DNA from 4 places in the Thiosocius teredinicola genome. Region 2 is predicted to be linked to each of the others. Evidence: predicted binding sites of a transcription regulator. Region 2 holds the regulator's gene; each other region holds the start of a gene.
What was found. Region 2 encodes sigma-54, which starts transcription at its own class of promoters, with help from an activator protein. Its sites were predicted from a motif close to TGGCANGNTNCNTGCTT; they were not measured.
Positions count from the first base shown of each region.

Region 1: a site for sigma-54 is predicted at 1,935-1,951, ahead of B1781_RS13880 (motility protein A). Genes of this name have one in related genera too.
Region 3: a site for sigma-54 is predicted at 1,789-1,805, ahead of B1781_RS06775 (flagellar basal body-associated FliL family protein). Genes of this name have one in related genera too.
Region 4: a site for sigma-54 is predicted at 1,447-1,463, ahead of B1781_RS20820 (PEP-CTERM sorting domain-containing protein). Genes of this name have one in related genera too.

Region 1 covers NZ_CP019936.1:2,908,978-2,912,368, forward strand. Annotated here, with positions in the region: gene B1781_RS13865 (protein-L-isoaspartate(D-aspartate) O-methyltransferase) at 1-471, opposite strand, end outside; gene surE (5'/3'-nucleotidase SurE) at 468-1,217, opposite strand; gene B1781_RS13875 (Smr/MutS family protein) at 1,270-1,875, shown strand; gene B1781_RS13880 (motility protein A) at 1,988-2,794, shown strand; gene B1781_RS13885 (OmpA family protein) at 2,794-3,391, shown strand, end outside.
Region 2 covers NZ_CP019936.1:242,573-245,963, reverse strand. Annotated here, with positions in the region: gene lptB (LPS export ABC transporter ATP-binding protein) at 1-463, shown strand, start outside; gene B1781_RS01115 (RNA polymerase factor sigma-54) at 615-2,117, shown strand; gene hpf (ribosome hibernation-promoting factor, HPF/YfiA family) at 2,149-2,478, shown strand; gene ptsN (PTS IIA-like nitrogen regulatory protein PtsN) at 2,496-2,960, shown strand; gene hprK (HPr(Ser) kinase/phosphatase) at 2,950-3,391, shown strand, end outside.
Region 3 covers NZ_CP019936.1:1,382,545-1,385,935, reverse strand. Annotated here, with positions in the region: gene fliN (flagellar motor switch protein FliN) at 1-139, opposite strand, end outside; gene fliM (flagellar motor switch protein FliM) at 156-1,211, opposite strand; gene B1781_RS06775 (flagellar basal body-associated FliL family protein) at 1,214-1,729, opposite strand; gene B1781_RS06770 (zinc metallopeptidase) at 1,991-2,674, opposite strand; gene B1781_RS06765 (MFS transporter) at 2,688-3,391, opposite strand, start outside.
Region 4 covers NZ_CP019936.1:4,405,309-4,408,699, forward strand. Annotated here, with positions in the region: gene B1781_RS20810 (lysozyme inhibitor LprI family protein) at 1-285, shown strand, start outside; gene B1781_RS20815 (class I SAM-dependent methyltransferase) at 436-1,200, shown strand; gene B1781_RS20820 (PEP-CTERM sorting domain-containing protein) at 1,522-2,445, shown strand; gene B1781_RS20825 (tetratricopeptide repeat protein) at 2,604-3,391, shown strand, end outside.

The sequences.
Region 1 (3,391 bases), 2.1 Mb from region 2:
GATAATGCCGTCGAACGGCGCGTACTCGGGCAGCCCCATTCCGCCGTCGGTGTGTTTGGTCACGATGTTACGAATCTTCAGTGCCTGAAAACGCCGCCGCGCCTGATCGAGCAGTACCTTGATGCGCTCGACGGTGTAGACGCGGCGCACCAAGGGTGCCAACACGGCAGTCTGATATCCGGACCCGGTGCCCACTTCGAGAATGTTTTCCAGCGGTCCTTCGGCGATCAGCGCCTCGGTCATACGCGCGACGATGTAGGGTTGCGAGATTGTCTGGCCGTTGCCGATCGGCAGCGCCGTGTCTTCGTAGGCACGACTGGCCAGCGCTTCGTCGACGAACATGTGACGCGGCGTGTTGCGCATGCTGTCGAGCACACGCGTATCGCGCACACCCTCGTCGCGCAGACGCTGAATCAGACGCTCGCGCGTGCGTTGCGAAGTCATGCCGATGCCTTGATTCAGCGGCGTCATACGCCGGCCTCCAACCAGGCGGCAAGATCCGGTAGCGCCTGGTGTCGGGTCAGATCCACCTGCAAGGGAGTGATCGAGACAAAGCCGTTTCTCACCGCGTAGAAGTCGGTGCCGGGACCGGCATCCTGCTCTGCGCCGGCTGGGCCCACCCAGTAGATCGGTCGCCCGCGCGGGTCTTCGGATTTCACCACCGGCTCTGCCTTGTGGCGGTGCCCCAGACGGGTCGCTGCATATCCCTGCAACTGATCGAACGGGATATCGGGTACGTTCACGTTCAGAATCGAATCCGACGCGATCGGCTGCTCGCACAAACGCTTCACCAGCATGGCGGCCACGCGAGCGCCGGTATCGAAATGCTGCGGCGTGTGCGACGACATCGACACGGCGATCGCCGGATATCCCAGAAACCGTCCCTCGGTCGCGGCCGCCACGGTACCCGAGTAGAGCACGTCGTCACCCATGTTGGCGCCGGCATTGATGCCGGAGACGACCATGTCCGGCTCCTGTTCGAGCAATCCGGTAATCGCCAGGTGCACGCAGTCGGTCGGCGTGCCGTCGACCCGGATAAAACCGTTCTCCGCGGTCGCAGCACGAATCGGTATCTCCAGCGTCAGCGAGTTGCTCGCACCGCTGCGGTCGCGGTCCGGCGCGACCACCACCGTGTCGGCGATCGTCGCCATCACATCGTGCAGTGCCTTCAGGCCCGGTGCCTGATAGCCGTCGTCGTTACTGAGGAGAATTCGCATGCCGTCCTAGTTGTGCACCGCCCCCAACTGCGGGCCGGTCTTGAAGCCGCCGATGATACTGCAAACCGTGCACCGCCTCACCTTGATCTATGGTTGGGAACCCGTTTCAATCGACAGCATGGGCGATCCACCTGACACCCCCGAAAACGACGACAGCGACCTGTTTCAGACCGCGATGGGCGACGTTGAGCCGATCACGCCGGAGCAGGTCGAGCCGTACCGTAAGAAACGTCGCCCCGAGCCGCTCAACCTGCCGGTGGGCGACGAACAGGAAGACGAACTCGCCGACCTGGCGATCGAAACCGGCGAGTTCCTCGAGTTCCGCCGCCCGGGCATCCAGAACCGCCTGTTCCGCGACCTGCAGCGCGGCGTGATCGAACCCGAAGGCACGCTCGATCTGCACGGGCTGCGCGTGCACGAGGCCAAGCCGGCCCTGGTGCGGTTTCTGAACTACCACCGCGACATCGGTCGACGTTGCGTGCGCATCATCCACGGCAAAGGTCGCGGATCCGGCCAGCAGCCCGTACTCAAGCAGAAAACCAACCAGTGGCTGCGGCAGCGCGAAGACGTGCTGGCGTTCGCCACCGCACCGCGCTGGGACGGCGGCACCGGGGCGGTCTACGTGCTGCTATCGGGCAAGTTTCGTCGCACCGATTGATCCGACGCGCACAACCCGAATCCCGTTCCTCGCCACTCACCCGCAGTCGCCGAAGCGCTTGGCCTGCATCTTGCTGAATTCCGCTCAGAGAGAACGATGACGGAGATTCACCATGCTCGAACGTTACCGCATTGAAGCGCTTTCGCTGGCCGTGCTGACCGCGGTCGCCATTCAGGTTTTTGCCCCCGGCTCCGGCCTGATCGCGATCGTTTCGGGCTTTTTCCTGGTTCTTGGCGGCACATTGTTGACCGCGCTGATGAGCCACTCGGGCAGCTCGATCAAGATGCTGTGGCAACTGGTCGTGGATTTTCGCCGCCAGCCGAAGGACCTGGGCGACGACGAGCAAAGCCTGCAACGCTTCTTCCATGCGGCAAATGCTTTCCGCCGCGGCGAAATCCGGCCGGCCGAGGTCACCGCCCGCAAGATTGCCGAACCGGTGCTGCGACGCGGCACCCAACTCGTGCTCGACGGCTTTCCGCGCGAGCAAATCAGCCTGGCCCTGCAACGCCAGATCGCCGAAGAGCGCGACCAACTGCGCCACCCGGTCGACATGTTGCGCGCCATGAGCAACTACGCGCCGGCATTCGGCATGCTCGGCACCCTGCTCGGCCTGGTGCAGATGCTGTTCGGCCTGGGCTCGGGCGACCTGGGCAGTATCGGTGCGGCCACCGGATTCGCCATGCTGACCACCGTGTACGGCCTGGTGCTGTCGAACCTCGTGTTCAAGCCGCTTGCCAGCCAACTCGAACAACGCGGCCGCCGCGTGATCAACCGTCGCGTGGCCCATCTGCAGGCCATCATGATGCTGTTCGATCGCCAGCACGCCGAGCTGATCCGCGAGATGATGGATGAACTCAACGCGCTGCAGGATATGCAGAAGGTGTCGCTGCAACTGCAACTGGCGAAGGCACACGCCTGATGTCGCATTTCGACGCAGCCATCCCGTCCAACGGCCAGTCGCCGCTGGACGCGCTCAACTGGTACTCCTGGGATACCGAGAAGTCGGAAACCAGTTGGCTGCTCACCTATGTCGACGTACTCAGCATCATCCTGGTGGTAATGGTGGTGCTGCTCGGGCACACCGCGATCATGCAAACCGAGTTGATCGAGACCGAACCCGACAAGCGCCTGGCCGTGCCGGTCGAACCTGCCAAGGTGACTGCACCGGCGAAGCCGAAAACCGTAACGCGCCCACTACGCATCCCGCCGCCGCTGACGATCGAGCTGCCTGAAGATTCAGCGTCGCAGCCCGGCTTTCTGACCACCGCGGTGAACGAGCCGGTGACACAGATCGTCGAACCGCCGCTGGCCACGCCAGCAGCACCCCGCGAAACCATGTCGGACTTGCTGGCAACCACTGCCCTGCTCGATCTGCAATCGCCGATGTGGCTGCCCACCCCCGTAGCGGCGCCGGCGGCGCTCGACGAGCCACTGGCCCCATCGGCCGTAGCAGAGGCACCCGCCGACTCGGCCCAGACCCGCCTGGTCAATGCGATCGAAAACACCCTCGGCAACG
Region 2 (3,391 bases):
GATCTTCCGCCGACTCACGGTGGCGCAGAACATCATCGCGATCCTCGAGACGCGCGACGACCTCGATCGCGGCCAGCGCGAGCAGATGTGCGACGACCTGCTGCGCGAGTTCGGTATCAGTCACCTGCGCGACAACATGGCGATCAGCCTGTCGGGCGGTGAACGCCGGCGCCTGGAGATCGCCCGGGCTCTGGCGGTACAGCCGCGCTTCATCCTGCTCGACGAGCCATTCGCCGGCATTGACCCCATATCAGTCATGGATATCCAGCGCATTGTCGGTCAACTGGCCGAACGCGGGATCGGTGTACTGATCACCGATCACAATGTCCGCGAGACCCTTGGGATCTGTCAGCGCGCCTACATCATCAGTGAAGGCAGCGTGCTCGCACTCGGTGCGCCGAAGGAGATTCTCGAGAACCCGCAAGTCCGCGCAGTCTATCTCGGCGAGAACTTCCGGCTGTGATTAGGCGTATGATTGCTGCGCAGCAACATCGCCAAATACTGCGCCTCGCCAAAGTCGGGAACGCCGGTCTGCACAGCGGGTTCGACTCGCGCGCAGTTGCGCTAGAATGGCATTGGGAGTCCGATCAAATTTCATACCAGATAGTAGCCGAATGAAGCCCACCATCCAGCTTCGACTGGGTCAACACCTGACGATGACGCCGCAACTGCAGCAGGCAATCAAGCTGCTGCAGCTGTCGACGCTCGATCTCAAACAGGAGATCCAGGAAGCCCTCGACTCCAACCTGATGCTCGAAACCGAAGAGGAAGGTACGCGTCGCGACGAAGCCGACAGCGAGCGCAAAAAGAGCGAGAACGACGGTGAGAATGCAAGCACCCAGAACAACAACGACGATTCGCGCAACGACCCGAACAACGAAAGCGAGGTCAAGATCGAATCCGAGGCCATGCCGGATGAACTGCCGGTCGATACCGTGTGGGATGACATCTACGACAGCGTCACACCCGCCTCTCCCGGCAGCGCCGCCAGCAGCGACGAAAGCCAGGACTTCCTGAATCAACAAAGCAGCGGCGAATCTCTGCAGGACCACCTGATCTGGCAGATGCAGCTGACGCCGTTCAGCCCGACCGACCTGGCGATTGCCGAGGCGATCATCGACGGCATCTCCGAAGACGGCTACCTGACCACGCCGATCGAAGACATCGTCACCAGCATGGATGATCCGGATATCGAGACCGAAGAGGTCGAGGCCGTGCTGCACCGCGTGCAGGCCTTTGATCCGCCTGGCATTGCGGCACGCGACCTGCGTGAATGCCTGTTCATTCAACTGCGCCAGCTGCCCGAAGACTTCGAGTGGCGCGAGCGCGCGCTGTTCCTGATCGGCGAGCACTTCGACCTGCTCGCGGCGCAGGACGAGGCGCAGATGAAGCGCAAGCTCAAGCTGGAGAGCGACGACCTGATGTCGGTCATCCACCTGATCCGCTCGCTCAACCCGCGCCCGGGTACCAGCGTTGCCAGCCAGCCGCCGACCTACGTCGAGCCCGATGTGTTCGTGTACAAACGTAACAACCAGTGGCGGGTCGAACTCAACCCGGATGCAGCCCCCCGGTTACGCGTCAACGCCGAGTATGCGAACATGATCAGGCGGGCGGACAACAGCGCCGACAACGTCACGCTGAAAAACCACCTGCAGGAGGCCCGCTGGTTCATCAAGAGCCTGCAGAGCCGCAACGATACGCTGCTGCGAGTTGCGACACGGATAGTCGACTTTCAACGCAATTTCTTCGAATATGGAGAAGAGGCCATGAAACCGCTCGTGTTGCGGGATATCGCCGAGGCGTTGGAGATGCATGAATCAACCATTTCACGGGTAACCACCCAGAAATACATGCACACCCCACGGGGCACCTTCGAGTTCAAATACTTCTTCTCCAGCCACGTGAGCACCGCCAGCGGTGGCGAGGCCTCGGCCACGGCCATTCGCGCGCTGATCAAAAAGCTGATCGGTGCGGAGAAACCCAACAAACCCCTTTCCGACAACAAGATCGCGGCCATCCTCGCTGATCAGGGGATCAACGTCGCCCGCCGCACTGTTGCCAAGTATCGTGAATCGATGGCGATCCCGCCGTCGAACGAACGCAAGCGCTTAGCTTGATCGAAAGCGCTGAAATGCAAGGAGAAAATCGATGCAAGTCAACCTGACCGGTCACCATGTCGACATCACCGACTCGATGCGTGCCTACGTTGACGAGAAGATCGCCCGACTCGAGCGTCACTTCGACCACGTCACCAACGTACACGTCATCCTGAGTGTTGAAAAACTCACCAAGAAGGCCGAAGCCACCGTGCATATCGCCGGTGCCGACGTCTTTGCGGATTCCACTCACGAAGACATGTACGCTGCCATCGACTCGCTTGTCGACAAACTGGATCGTCAGGTCATCCGCCACAAAGAAAAGATCAAGAGCCACCGTGGCAACGGACACAAAGATGCGTCCGTCGAAGCGGCGGGATGAACTGATCCGGTCTCACCATGCTACCTAAAGGCATCCTCACGTCGGGCAGCGTCAGCATCGCTGACCCGGCATCGAGCAAAAAACGCATCCTCGAGCAGGCGGCACGCCTGCTCGCACGGGATACCGACGAGCCGACGGCGGAGCAGATTTTCGAACGCCTGCTCGAACGTGAGCGCCTGGGCAGCACCGGGCTTGCGGGAGGTGTGGCCTTGCCGCACGCCCGCATGCCCGGCATCAGCGACACGCGCGGCGCATTCCTGCGCCTGGAAACCCCTATCGAATTCGATGCGCTGGACGGCCAGCCGGTCGACCTGGTGTTCGCCCTGCTGGTACCGGAAGACGCCAACGAAGAACACCTTCAGCTGCTCGCCCGCCTGGCGGCGATGTTCAACGAAGAAGAGCTACGCGCGAGACTGCGCGAGGCAGAGGCGAAGGAAGCGATCGCTATCCTGACCGGCCACTCCAGCTCCCATGCCGCATAGCATTCGCGTCCGCGACCTTTACGAAGCACTCCAGGAACGATTGCAACTCGAATGGCTGGCCGGCCACTCCGGCGCCGACAGCACCATTCTGTCGTCGAGCAGCGACGCCGGCACCGGCATCATCGCCGGCCCGCTGAACTACATCCACCCCAACCGCGTCCAGGTCATCGGACCGGCTGAAGAACGCTATCTCAACAGCCTGTATTCGCCGAACCGGCAGCAGGCACTGCAACAGTTGTTCGCCGAGCGACCGGCCCTGGTCATGCTGGTCGACCGCGTGGAAGGTCTTCCGGAACTGGCGGCCATGGCCGACGAGGCGGGTGTGGCACTGATGCGCTCGCCGCTCGGCGACAGCCAGGTCCTGGACAACCTGCAGTATTACGCTTCGCTGTTCCTGTCGGAGAAGACCACGCTGCATGGCGTGTTTCTCG
Region 3 (3,391 bases), 1.1 Mb from region 2:
CGCCGGACAGGCTGGCCGAGGCCTCCGGTTGCAGCTGTTCGAAATGCGCTGCCTCCGCCGCTTCGGTGTGGTCCTGCTCTTCCAGCGCCGCTGCCCATTCATCTGCCAGGGCTTCGTCTGCACTCTTGTCGTCGCTCATCGCGTTTTCCGCCTAGTTAAGCTTGTTCACTGGGCACCAACTGGGTGCCTTCCTGTTTCTTTGTCTGGCTCAGCAACTCGTGCAACTTGCGCGAGCTGCTGCGTTCGATCCATTCGGCGATCTTTATCGAGTAACTGTTGTTGTGTACGCCGAGCGAGCCGCGGAATATCGGCAGGCTCTCGGCGGTTACTTCGTGTAGATCGGGCACGTCGAGAGGAATGATGTCGCCGACTTCCAGCGCGGCGATATCGCGCAGCGCCAGGGTCGCTTCGCCGAACACACTGGCGATCTCGATGCTGGCGTTCATGACCTCTTCGCGCATCGCCAGCTCCCAACGTTCGTCGGTCTCGCCACGGTCACTCTGCACGCCCGCATCGAGCAGGTCGCGGATCGGTTCGAGCATCGAGTACGGCAGGCAGATATAGAAATCACCGCCGCCCGATTCGAGGTCGACGTTGAAGGTGGTCACCACAACAACCTCCGACGGCGACACGATGTTGGCGAACTGCGGATTGACCTCGGAATTGACGTACTCGAAGGTGATATCGAGCACCGGCTGCCACGCCAGTTTCAGATCGCCATAGGCCATGCCCAGCAGGATCTGCACCACGCGCAATTCGGTCGGGGTGAAATCACGACCCTCGATCTTGGTATGAAAACGCCCGGTGCCGCCGAAGAAGCTGTCAACCACGCTGAACACCAGCTTGGGGTCGAGCACGAACAGCGACTTGCCGCGCAGTGGCGATACCTTCGTTACGTTCAGGCTGGTCGGTACGAACAGACTGTGCACGAATTCGGAGAACTTCAGCATCTGCACGCCGGATACCGAGATATCCGCACTGCGACGCAACATGTTGAACAGGCTGGTTCTGAAATAGCGCGCGAAACGTTCGTTGATCATCTCCAGCGTCGGCAGACGACCGCGAACGATGCGGTCCTGGCTGGCGAAGTCATAACCCCGCGCCTCGCCCGGCTCCAGGCCCTCGTCCGTGCCGGTTTCGACGCCGCCGCTATCGACGCCGTGTAACAGCGCATCGATTTCGTCTTGTGAAAGAAGATCTGAGCCAGCCATGATTACTGCATCACGAAACGGGTGAAGTACACGCCCTTGATCTCGCCGGGCTCGTTCAGTTCTTTGAGCTGTTCGCCGAGATTCGTCTGAACCGCTTCCTGCAACGCCGTGACACCTTCGGGTGTCAGCAAGACGTCGGCCTGCTGTTCCTCGAGCAGGTTGAGCAGGTTGTGGCGGATCATCGGGTCGTTGGTGGTCAGGGTGTCGACCACGCTCTGGTGATGGGTTCGAATCTCGATCGCGACCTGCAACATGCCGGCATGACCGCCCGACGGCAGATTGACGATGAACGGCGGATCGAGCTTGTGGTACAGGGCCGGACCCTCTTCAGCGGCCGGCGCCTCCCCTGCCTCCTCGGTAGCGGCGGTCTCCTCGCCCTCTTCTTCGCCGCCCAGCAGAAAGAACGCTGCACCACCACCGACGAGCAGCAGTACGACGACCGCGGCGATGATGATGATCAGCTTCTTTTTGCCGCCGGGGGCCTGCTCTTCACCGGCGATATCTTTTTCGTCTGCCATGGGTGCGAATCCGTCCTCGATAGCGATTGTTGACGCACAGAACCGTTTGCAGCGGAGGACTGCAAACGCTGTGCCACTGCCAACGCGAATTTTTTATCCCTATTTTTCAATTACTTAAAATTTGCACTTGATTGAACGTCAGGCATTTGACGAATCAGCGGGGATTGCACGGGCTAAAAAATTGGCAGCCGGCGGGCCGCCGATCGAGGCATCGGGGTTACCGACGGGACGGTGGGGATGCCGATGTCGGCGCGGGGCGGCTCAGCGCCGCAGAACGGCGAGCCAGCGCCAGAAATTGAGCAGGCTGGCGAGCGAGGCGGCGACGTAGGTCCAAGCGGCGGCACGCAGGATGTCGCGTGCGGCCGGCACCTGGTCGGGGTGCAGATAGCCGGCCTCGAGAATCGGCATCGCCTTGCCGAACGAGGCATCGATCTCCACCGGCAGGGTCACGAACTGCACCAGCACACCGAAACCCAACACCAGGAACCCGCCGGCCAGCGAAATCAGCACCGGCGAAGGCGCCCTTGTCGCCAGGCCGAGCAAGGGGGCGGCAAACAACATCATCGAGCCAAGCCGGGTCGCCCAGATGGAGGCCATCGCCAGGCGCGAACGCAATTGAAACATCGGCTCATCGGCGGCGTGCTGCATCGCATGACCGCACTCGTGCGCGGCAACCGTGATCGAGGTCAACGTCTTGCCGTCGAACTTGTCTGGGGTAAGGCGTACGCATCTGGCCTGCGGATCGTAGTGATCGCCGGCGTCGGTGCGTTCGACGTCTACCCCGTCGAGACCGAGTCGTGCGAGCAGATGGCGCGCGAACTCGCCGCCGGTGCCGGGAAAGTTGCTCTCCGGCTCACGGTGGTAACGCGCCATGACCCGCTGCACCCAGAACTGCGGTAGATAGACCATGGCAACAACTGCGACGATGATCAGCAGATAGACCATTCAACCTTCCCATTCAACCTTCCCATTCGGCCGCCGCACGTTGGCCTGCCCGGACATCCACCCGGCCCAACAGCCAGCCGCCTGCCACGAACAGCAACAGCACGCTCAATATACCCATGCGGGCGCTGTCGCTCAGCACGGCGACCCAACCGACCAGCAGCGGGCCGACCACCGCAGCGAACTTACCCATCATGTTGTACAGACCGAACAAACGCCCGGCATGTTCCGTAGGGATTAGGCGCGCGTACAGTGCCCGGCTCATCGCCTGGATACCGCCCTGCACCAGGCCGATGACCACGGCCAGGCCGTAGAACTCCCACTCGGCGCGCATCTGCGATGCCCAGAACACGACGATCACATAGACCACCAGAGCCAGCCAGATCGCATGCTTGGCGCCGATGCGGTCACCGATGCGCCCAAAAACCAGCGCCGCGGGAAAACCGACGAATTGCGTGATCAACAGCGCGGTCAGCAGGCCCTCGGCGGCGAAGCCCAGCGACATGCCGTAATCGACTGCCATGCGCACAATCGTGTCGACGCCATCGATATAGCACCAATAGGCCAGCAGGAAGGTGAACGCCATCGGCAGGCTACGCAGCAATCGCCAGGTCGCGACCAACTCTGCCCAGGCCTGGCGCAATCCCCTGCCGTCGCGTGTCGTAGCATGACCCTGCTCATGGACATACAACATGACAGGCAGGGAGAACACCGCCCACC
Region 4 (3,391 bases), 630 kb from region 2:
CTTCGAATGAAGATCTGTGCCAGCTATCACTGGGTCGCTGAGGACGTTCGGCTGAATAAGATTTACGCACAGGTAAGAGCCAAGGCAAAAGAAGTGGGATACGAGCCCTCGCTCATTGAGGCTCAACGCGCTTGGCTGGCCTACCGGGATACGACGTGTGCTTTTGAAGGAGAAATGGGGGCCGGCGGCGGCACGGCGGAAGGGCTGTATGTTCTTTCTTGCCGCGAGCGCCTAACCAAAGAACGTACGGATGATCTTGCTGAGTACTTGAAGGATACAAATTGAGGTAGCCCCCTTGCACCGCCGCAAGCGCAACGAATCTCTTGACCGACAAGCTGCAATCCCATTGCGGATGGCTGCACGACTGTTGTGCATACAGCACTCCGAAAGGGCCGGCTCATTCGGCGTGCAACGGCGAACAGACGGGAGATAGTCTTGAGTATTAAGTTCTATCTGCGCAGATTGAAGAACAAGGCCAGTTGCTATCCGTTCTTGCTTCGAAATCTCAAGAAAGAGAGGTTTACCTGCCCTGTATGTGACTACAGCGGCCCGTTTCGGGATGTTCACCCTCCTACTGGATTACGAAAACATGCCAAATGCCCAGCATGCGGTTCGCTGGAACGGCATCGAATCCAGTTCGTGGTTGTTAAAGGCTTACTGGATGGACGAGACAATTCGTCGTTAAGCATGCTTCACGTTGCGCCGGAGCCTTTTTTCCGGGGCTTTTTCTCAGCGCGATTCGGTACATACGAGACAGCCGACCTGTCCATGAAAGGCGTCGATCATCGTGTTGACTTGCAGGAGCTTCCATTTGCAGATCAAACATATGATTTCGTGTTTGCTTCTCACGTGCTGGAACACATTGCAGACGACATCAAGGCTATCTCTGAGATCCGCAGAATCCTGAAGCCAAATGGCGTTGCGGTTCTTCCTGTGCCTTTGGTGGCAGAAAGGACTATCGAGTATCCAGAGCCCAACCCCAGTGAGGAGTATCACGTTCGAGCGCCCGGCATGGATTATTTCGATCGATATGAACCCTATTTTTCGAAAGTCGAGCGGTTTAGCTCCGATTCACTGAACGAGAAATATCAGCTTCATATCGTTGAAGACAGGAGCCATTGGCCAACCAAGGCATGCCCCTTGCGCCCCCCCATGCAGGGTGAAAGACACATCGATATCGTTCCTGTATGTCACGTATGAATACATCAAGGAAATCAAAGGATCGGAATCTTTGATCCCTACTGACTTCTCTACCCTCACTCAGGCCGCACGGCCTGCGTCGAATAACTGGCCCGGGAGCTAACGGGTCTTTCAACGTACTGCGTACGAACCCATCGGCAAATCACCTGAAAACGTCGAAAAACTTTACATACTTTTTCAGGTCACTTTTGGCGAAAACGCCAAGTCGCTGAAATATATAATAATTTTTCTCGTACCCCGAATCTCAGGCATAAAAACTGCCTTGATGTTTTCTCGGGAGAACGCTTCAAATCACAAACGACTTTCACGGTACGAAGAAAAATGAATAAATCTCGCGGCTTATCACTGTTCTTAATCGGCTTGCTGTCCGCATCGTCGGCGAATGCTGCCAGCATTCTCTTCGGGCGCGTAGGCAGCTCGAGTTACGTCGCCGACGGTCAATCGTTGGTCAATTTTCTAAGCGCCGACGGCAATACCGTCGATTACGTCGACTTGAACACCACGGTTATTTCCGACTTCAGCAGCTATTCACAAGTCTGGGTCTACGACCTCGTGACGGGGCCCAACAGCTCGGCAAACCAGGTTGCCAACTATCAGAATATTGCCAACTGGTATCTGGGCCTCGCGGACCAGAACCTGATTGTCGATGGCCGAATCATCTCCTCGGCACCCGGCTGGACGAACGCCAATGGCATGTCATCCGAGGCTGGATGGATTCAGAACTACGCCACACAGCTCGATCTGCGTGGCGGCGGTTTGGTGCTCGGAACTGACCACGCTTCGCCTGGGCAGCCGTCGGGAGTATTTGTTGACGGAATCAACCAGATCAACGCGTTAATCGGCATCGACCCATTCGAGGGCTTTTTTGGCACCTACCCCACCAGCCAGGCATTGGTCGACAGCGCCTCACCACTGGCTATCAACGGGCTGGACCCCTGCCGCGACGACCCGACGGCGCCTTGCGTCAATGACAATTCCACGACCAGCTTTGCGCCAGCGGGAACTCAGCCAAACGGCCAGGTCTTGACGCCCGTTGCCTACCACGGCGTCGTATCCGACGCCTTCGACAATGCCGCGATCGCTTCTACGATCGGCAGCGTGACCTTCGGAACCTGCGACGACGGCAGTCAACCACCCTGCGATACAGGAACCGGTGTACCCGTTCCAGGCACGATCGCACTGATGGGCCTGGGTATTGCGGGATTCGGTCACTACCGGAGACGCAAGCAGGCCGGCGACGCCTGAGAGCTGGCTTGAAGCTAGTGGCAAGGAACCCCGCGGCAGCGGGGTTTTTTGTATCCATCAACGACGGATGACACACTGCACAGGACCAAAGCAAGGCACTCGGGATCAGAGGGGCCTGACCCTTTCTCTACTTACTACACGCAGTCATTCGTAAGCCAATGGCGATATTCAGTTTTAAAAAACGAAAAGCTCGAGCGCTGCACAAGCAAGCGCAAATACTCAGCGACGCAGGAAACGACGACGAAGCGTTGGTGCTATACGAAAAAGCGATCGCTTTGGCTCCAGAGAAAGCGGAAAGCCACTACAACATCGGGCTCATCTACAAGTATCGGAACGACTGGGAAAAGTCGTACGCGTTCAATGCGACAGCGAATGAGCTGGACCCGGACGATGAAAGCGCCCTATGGAATCTGGCCATAGCCGCGACCGCATTGAGAGATTGGGCCACAGCAAGAAAGGCATGGAAGGACGCTGGAATATCGATAGACAACGAAGAAGGACCGATAGAAGGTGATTTCGGGCTAACCCCCGTAAGGCTGAATCCGGATGGAAATGCTGAAGTCGTCTGGGCACAACGCATTGATCCGGCAAGAGCCAGAATATTGAACGTACCGCTGCCGGAGTCCGGCTACTTTGCCGGCGACATCGTGTTGCATGACGGTGCGCCGGTTGGCTACCGCATGCACGGCGAGATCGAGAAACCTGTATTCAATGTACTCGAATTGTTCGAACGCTCGGCCCTCAAAACATTCAAGGTAACCGTCAAAGCCGACGGACAGAGTGACATAGACGAGTTGCAAGCAATACTCGAACAGCGCGGAATGATCGCTGAAGACTGGACTACCAACTACAGAGTACTGTGCCAAGCGTGCAGCGAGGGAAGACCGCATGATGAGCACGACACCGTAGATGAATCCATCTGGATATCGCGCCACGAGATCGGCGT